2 regions of the Streptomyces sp. NPDC058307 genome follow, and region 2 is predicted to be linked to the other one. Evidence: riboswitches for the same ligand, from Rfam matches in the RefSeq annotation. Region 2 holds a riboswitch; the other holds the start of a gene.
What was found. Region 2 has a riboswitch for ZMP and ZTP ahead of ACFVYN_RS00680 (bifunctional 5,10-methylenetetrahydrofolate dehydrogenase/5,10-methenyltetrahydrofolate cyclohydrolase). Riboswitches for the same ligand answer to the same signal wherever they lie in the genome.

Region 1 (3,388 bases), on a different contig from region 2:
CGTGGTGTGGGGGCTGACGGGGGTGGGCGGCTGGCCCCGGACGGATTCGGCGCCGGGTGGTGATGTGGCGGTGGCGCGGCAGGACCAGCTGTTCCTGACCGGGGACGGCACGCCGTGGGTGCGCTCGGATCCGGCGCCGGAGCAGGAGGACGACGACATCCGCTGGCACCGGGCGCCGCGGGCGGTGTTCGACCGGCTGGACCGGGCGGGCCTCGCGGGCGGTGCCGGGGAGGGGCAGGGCGCGGGGGCCAAGGGTTCGTCCGGTCCGGGGCGTGGTCTGTGGTGGGCGGTGCCGGGGCTCGCCGTGGGGTTCGCCGCGGGAGCCGGCGGCACGCGGCTGATACGCCGCGCGGCGGCCGGGCCAGGAGCCGGACCGCCGCGGGACGAGCCACGTCAGGAACTCGTCGATCTCTAGAAGCTCAGCGATCTCCAGGAGTCACCGGTCTTTGACAACTCAAGAGAGGACGCGGGTCAGCCGAGGTCGATCTCCGGGTACAGCGGGAAGCCGGCCACGAGGTCGGTGGCCCGGTGGGAGATCTCGTCCGCGACCTTCGGGTCCAGGATGTGCTGGGCCTTGGAGGGGGCGCCCTTGCTGGTGGTGCCCGGCTCCGTGGTGGTGAGGACGCGGTCGATGAGACCGGCGACCTCGTCCATCTCGGCGGTGCCGAGACCACGGGTGGTCAGGGCGGGGGTGCCGATGCGGATGCCGGAGGTGTACCAGGCGCCGTTGGGGTCGGCCGGGATGGCGTTGCGGTTGGTGACGATGCCCGACTCGAGCAGGGCGGCCTCGGCCTGGCGGCCGGTGAGGCCGTAGGAGGAGGTCACGTCGATCAGGTTGAGGTGGTTGTCGGTGCCGCCGGTGACCAGGGTCGCGCCGCGGCGCATCAGGCCCTCGGCCAGGGCGCGGGAGTTGTCGACGATCCGCTGCGCGTAGTCCTGGAAGGAGGGCTGCCGGGCCTCGGCGAGGGCGACGGCCTTGGCGGCCATGACGTGCGGAAGCGGGCCGCCGAGGACCATCGGACAACCGCGGTCGACCTGGTCCTTGAGGGAGTCGTCGCACAGCACCATGCCGCCGCGCGGGCCGCGCAGGGACTTGTGGGTGGTGGTGGTGACGATCTGGGCGTGCGGGACCGGGTCGAAGTCGCCGGTGAGGACCTTGCCGGCGACGAGACCGGCGAAGTGGGCCATGTCGACCATGAGCGTGGCACCGACCTCGTCGGCGATCTCGCGCATGATCCGGAAGTTCACCAGCCGGGGGTAGGCCGAGTAGCCGGCGACGATGATCAGCGGCTTGAACTCGCGGGCCGAGGCGCGCAGGGCGTCGTAGTCGACGAGGCCGGTGGCGGGGTCGGTGCCGTAGGAGCGCTGGTCGAACATCTTGCCGGAGATGTTGGGGCGGAAGCCGTGGGTGAGGTGGCCGCCGGCGTCCAGGGACATGCCGAGCATGCGCTGGTTGCCGAAGGCCTGGCGGAGCTCGGCCCAGTCGGCGTCGGACAGGTCGTTGACCTGACGCACGCCGGCCTTCTCCAGGGCGGGGACCTCGACGCGCTGGGCGAGGACGGACCAGAAGGCGACGAGGTTGGCGTCGATGCCGGAGTGCGGCTGGACGTAGGCGTGGCGGGCGCCGAACAGTTCCCTGGCGTGCTCGGCGGCCAGGGACTCGACGGTGTCGACGTTGCGACAGCCGGCGTAGAAGCGGCGGCCGATGGTGCCCTCGGCGTACTTGTCGCTGAACCAGTTGCCCATCGCGAGGAGGGTGGCCGGGGAGGCGTAGTTCTCGGAGGCGATCAGCTTGAGCATCTCGCGCTGGTCGTGGACCTCCTGGCCGATGGCGTCGGCGACGCGCGGCTCGACGGCGCGGATCACGTCGAGGGCGGCACGGAAGGCCGTGGACTCGGTGGACAGGGGCTGCTGCTCTGACATGGCGGCCTCCGGGCTGCGTGGCTTGAAACGGTCACGGATCACGGTTCGGCCCAGGCGCACGGCACTTGGTCACTCACAGGCCGCTCCCCGATGGTCCGTCCCATCCCTGCGCGCCAGTCACGGCCTGCCCGCCAGCCTACCGGGCACACCGAAGGGCACCTGCGCCACGTCCACCATGCGAGCGACGGCTTCGAGGCCGGGCGGCGGGACCCGGACCTCGAAGTCACGTGCGGCGGTGACGTCAGAAGAGGGCGTCGGCCAGGCGGTCGATCTGGTCGGTGTCCGAGGCCCAGCAGTAGAGCATCACCTCGTCGGCACCGATGCCGACGTAGGCGTCGGCGGCCTCGCGGATCTGCCGCGGTGTGGTGAGCAGGCCGGCCTCCATGTATTCGACGTGGCCGCTGAAGGCGTAGTAGTCGCGGAGGTTGCGACGGGCCCGGTCCTGGGTGTCGTCGGGGCCGAGAGCGACGTTCGCCTGGGCGACCAGGCGGGGGCGGCCGGGGCGGTCGTGTTTCTGCCAGGCCGTTTCGGCGGCGCGGAACAGCTTGGACATGAAGGAGGGCGGCAGGGCGGCGCCGAGGAAACCGTCGCCGAAGCGGCCGACGCGTTCGAGGGCAGCGGGGGCGAAGCCGCCGAACAGTACCTCCGGGCCACCGGGGGTGGCGGGGGCGGGACCGATGGGGCCGATGCCTTCGCCGTACGGCTCTCCGGACCAGGTGCGGCGCAGCAGGGTCATCTGTTCGTCGAGGCGGCGGCCCCGGCGGTGGAGGTCGGTGCCGGCGGCCAGGCAGTCGTCCTCGCGGCCTCCGACACCGATGCCGAGCGTGAAGCGGCCGCCCGAGAGGCGGTCGAGGGTCGCGGTCTGCTTGGCGAGCAGGGCGGTGTTGTGGAGCGGCGCGATCAGCACCTCGGTCTGGACGCGGATGCGGGAGGTGGCGCCGGCGAGGACCGCAAGGGTGACGAGGGGCTCGGGGTTGTCGTAGACGAGACGGTCGAGCAGACCGAGGGTGCTGAAGGGGCTCGCGTCGGCGCGGTGGGCCCAGGTGAGCAGCTGGGCGGGGTCGTCGACGGGGAGGCCGAGGCCGATGTTCATGGGAGAGTCCTCCGGAGGGCGTACGGGATCCGCCGGTCGGCCGGATCCGGTGCCGCCCCTCCGTGGTGCCGCGCGCCGTGCGCGGACCTGCTCCCGTCTGCGGCGATGGTTCAGAGAGCGTGTGCGTCAGAGTGCGGCGACCGTAACGCGATCGGACGGGGTGGGACAACGCGTTTTCGCGGGCCACTCGCCGACACGGCCTCGACGAGGTTGCCGACGTGCGTCCGCCCTGTTCATCTCGGTCGGTCCAGAGATCGGTGAGAGCTGGTCCGAAACCAACACACCTCTCCTCACCTCCCCTAAGGTCACTTCGTGCTCTTTGGAATGGTGTGTGCTCTCGGTGCCGCGGTCTGCTTCGGCACGGCCACCGTG
Region 2 (3,388 bases):
GGGTGGGGAGCGGCAACGGGTCGCCATCGCCCGTGCGTTGCTGCGGCGGCCCCGGCTGCTGCTGTTGGACGAGGCCACGTCCCAGCTGGACGCGGTGAACGAGGCGGCCCTGCGGGACACGGTGGCGGATGTGGCGCGTACGACGACGGTGCTGGTCGTCGCGCACCGGTTGTCCACGGTGACGATGGCCGACCGGATCGTGGTCATGGACGCGGGGCGGGTCCGCGCGGTGGGGACCCATCGGGAACTGGTCGCCGGGGACCCCTTGTACGGCGAACTCGCGGCGACACAGTTCCTTTCCACGGCGGGGTGAGCGGACATGCGTCGAGGGCCGCGCGGTGATCCGGGCGGCCCTCGTTCTTGTGCGGGAGGGTCAGTGGACGGCCGGCACCAGTCCGGTGACGGGGGCGACGAGACCGGTGAGCTGGCCCAGCTGGTTCAGGTCGTTGAGCTGGTTGAGGCCCGCCAGCTGTCGGGAGACCGACGGGATCTCGCCCTGGTGCTCCGCGGGGATGCTGCTCGCCGCGAGCGAGTCGATCACGGTGACCGGGTTGAGCCCGCCGGCCGGGGCGGCCGCGTCGGCCGCGTTCGCGAGGGGGGCGGTGAGGCCGGTGACGCCGACGGCGAGACCGACGGCGGCAACGATACGTCGAGTTGAGATCATGTTTTCAGCAACGCGGGGCGGTCCCTCACGGACACGGCCGGCCGACGCCCCTCACCCGTCAGGCGGAGCGCCCGGTCTGCGCTTGCCGCGGCCGCCGGAGCGGAGGAGTCTCGAAGAAACAGGCCCTACGCGGTCCGCTCCTCGTCGGGCCGCGGCCTTCGAAGGAGGTCTTCATGGGCACCGCGGCAAGCTCCGGCTTCACCACCGAAACCCTGCGCAACAGCATCGAAGGAAACTCTGCGGCGAATGTTCTGTCGCTCTACGCGGACGACGCCGAGATACGCGTCGTGGACCGCAACAGCCAGCCCAGCCACCCCACCGTGCTGCACGGCAGGGACGAGATCAGCGCGATGCTGGACGACGTCTACAGCCGCGACATGACACACAAGCTGGAACAGTGCGTCATGGACGGCGACCACGTCGCCTTCAGCGAGTCCTGTCGTTACTCCGACGGGATGCGCGTCCTCTCCGAGTCCATGCTGACGCTCCGGGACGGCAAGATCGTCGAACAGACCCTGATCCAGGCCTGGGACGAGTAGCGAGAAAGGTGCCGAGGGTCCAGATCACGCCCTGCCCGACTGGCCCTGCCTGACCTGGACCTCCCCGGCACCGACCGGGACGTGGCACGTCGGTTAGTGTGATGTCCGGGCCGTGACTGGCGCTGAGGTGGAGTACCACCGGGGAGCGGTCCGCACACCCGATGCCGTGCGCCTGGGCGATTCCTTCGATCGGCTCAGGAGTGGATCATGTCTCAGGCACGGCTCATGGGGGGCACCGCGCTCGCCCGGCGCATCGTCGAGGACACCGCCGAGCGGGCGGCCGACCTCACCGGGCGCACCGGACAGGCGCCCTGTCTCGCGACGGTGCTGGTCGGCGAGGACCCCGCCTCCGTCACCTACGTCCGGATGAAGCGCAACCGCTGCCGCACGGCAGGCATCGAGTCGCGGCACGTGGAGCTGCCCGCGGCCACCACCACCGAGGAACTGGTCGCCGCGCTGCGCGCCCTGTCGGACGACCCCACCGTGCACGGCATCCTGCTCCAGCACCCGATGGGGACGCACATCGACGAGCGGGCCGCGTTCGAGGCAATCGCCCCGGAGAAGGACGTCGACGGGGTCACCTTCGCCTCCTTCGCGACGATGAGCTTCGGGCTGCCGGGCTTCGTCTCGTGCACTCCTGGCGGGATCATGCGGCTGCTCGACGAGTACGGCGTCGACCCGGCCGGGAAGCGGGCCGTGGTCGTGGGCCGCAGCGCGATCCTCGGCAAGCCGGCCGGCATGCTGCTGCTCGCCCGGGATGCCACGGTGACCTACTGCCACTCCCGGACGACGGACCTGTCGGCGGCCGTACGGGAGGCGGACATCGTGGTCGCCGCGGTGGGCCGGCCCCGGCTGATCAAGGGCCAGGACATCAAGCCCGGCGCGGTCGTCGTCGACGCCGGCTACAACGCGGGGAACGTCGGTGACGTCGACTTCGACTCCGCGGTGGAGCGGGCCTCGCTGATCACGCCGGTGCCGGGCGGGGTCGGTCCGATGACCATCGCCACGCTGCTGGAACAGACCGTGCGGGCGGCGGAGGCGGCCGCACGGCAGGGGTGGGCCGGCTCAGCGTCGGCAGGCGTGAACCGGCCGGTGTGAGCGGGTCGTTCGTGCGGGAAGGCAGGACCCGGCGCCATACTGTGGGTCGTGCGGGTAGCGATCATGACAGCGGGTTCCCGGGGCGATGTGGCCCCGTTCACCGGGCTGGGGCACCGACTGGCGCAGGCCGGGCACGAGGTCACCCTGGTCACCCACGGCCGCTTCGGACCGCTCGCGGCGCGGGCCGGCATCGGCTTCCACGCCCTGCCGGTGGATCCCCGTACCGAGCTGGAGTCCTCGCGCGGTCGGGCCCTGCACCGCAGCAGGACCGGCGTGGGCAAGCTGGCGCGGGTGGTCACAATGGCGCGGGCGCTGGCCGTGGAGATGGCCGACGACCTGGTGGCCGCCGCCCGGGCGAGCGACGCGCTGCTCCTGTCCGGATCGGTGGCCCCGCTGGGCCATGCCGTGGCCGAGGGCCTGAGACTGCCCAGCCTGGGCCTCAACCTCCAACCCCTCGCGGCCACCCGGGAGTTCGCACCGCCGATGCTGGGCACGGGCTCCTGGGGCCGTCTGGGCAACCGGCTCGCCGGGCTGGCCCTGAACCTCGCGGTGGAACAGGTCTTCGCCGCGGCTCTCCCACCGGTCCGGGCCCGGCTGGGCCTGCCCCCGACGGGTCCGGTCGCGGCACTGCGCACCCGCGAACGGCAGGCCTGGCCGGTCCTGCACGGCTTCAGCCCACGGGTGGTCGCCCGGCCCCGCGACTGGCGGCCCGGACTCGACGTGGCGGGCTACTGGTGGCCGTACGACGGGGACGCGCCGCTCCCCGACGATCTACGGGACTTCCTCGAGGCCGGCCCTCCCCCGGTCTTCGTGGGCCTGGGCAGCGCGACCGTGCCCGACCCCGCCCGGGTCAGCGCCGAGGTCGTGGGCGCCCTGCGCCGGGCCGGTCTGCGGGGTGTGATCCAGCGCGGCTGGGCGGGCCTGGCGGCGACCGGCGACGACATGCTGACCATCGACGAGGTGCCGCACTCCGTGCTCTTCCCGCGGATGGCGGCGGTGGTCCACCACGCCGGTGCGGGCACCACGGCGGCCGGCCTGCGCGCCGGGGTTCCGGCGGTCCCGGTGCCGATCCAGTTCGACGAGAGCT

Region 1: another riboswitch for ZMP and ZTP. It lies ahead of ACFVYN_RS09430 (glycine hydroxymethyltransferase); the one in region 2 lies ahead of ACFVYN_RS00680 (bifunctional 5,10-methylenetetrahydrofolate dehydrogenase/5,10-methenyltetrahydrofolate cyclohydrolase).

What each region holds. Positions count from the first base shown of each region.
Region 1 covers NZ_JBHVYZ010000009.1:64,120-67,507, reverse strand. The annotation lists gene ACFVYN_RS09435 (hypothetical protein) at 1-415, shown strand, start outside; gene ACFVYN_RS09430 (glycine hydroxymethyltransferase) at 472-1,923, opposite strand; ZMP/ZTP riboswitch at 1,965-2,054, opposite strand; gene ACFVYN_RS09425 (LLM class flavin-dependent oxidoreductase) at 2,165-3,016, opposite strand; gene ACFVYN_RS09420 (hypothetical protein) at 3,341-3,388, shown strand, end outside.
Region 2 covers NZ_JBHVYZ010000001.1:152,226-155,613, reverse strand. The annotation lists gene ACFVYN_RS00695 (ABC transporter ATP-binding protein) at 1-313, shown strand, start outside; gene ACFVYN_RS00690 (hypothetical protein) at 374-664, opposite strand; gene ACFVYN_RS00685 (nuclear transport factor 2 family protein) at 838-1,203, shown strand; ZMP/ZTP riboswitch at 1,306-1,388, shown strand; gene ACFVYN_RS00680 (bifunctional 5,10-methylenetetrahydrofolate dehydrogenase/5,10-methenyltetrahydrofolate cyclohydrolase) at 1,411-2,301, shown strand; gene ACFVYN_RS00675 (glycosyltransferase) at 2,365-3,388, shown strand, end outside.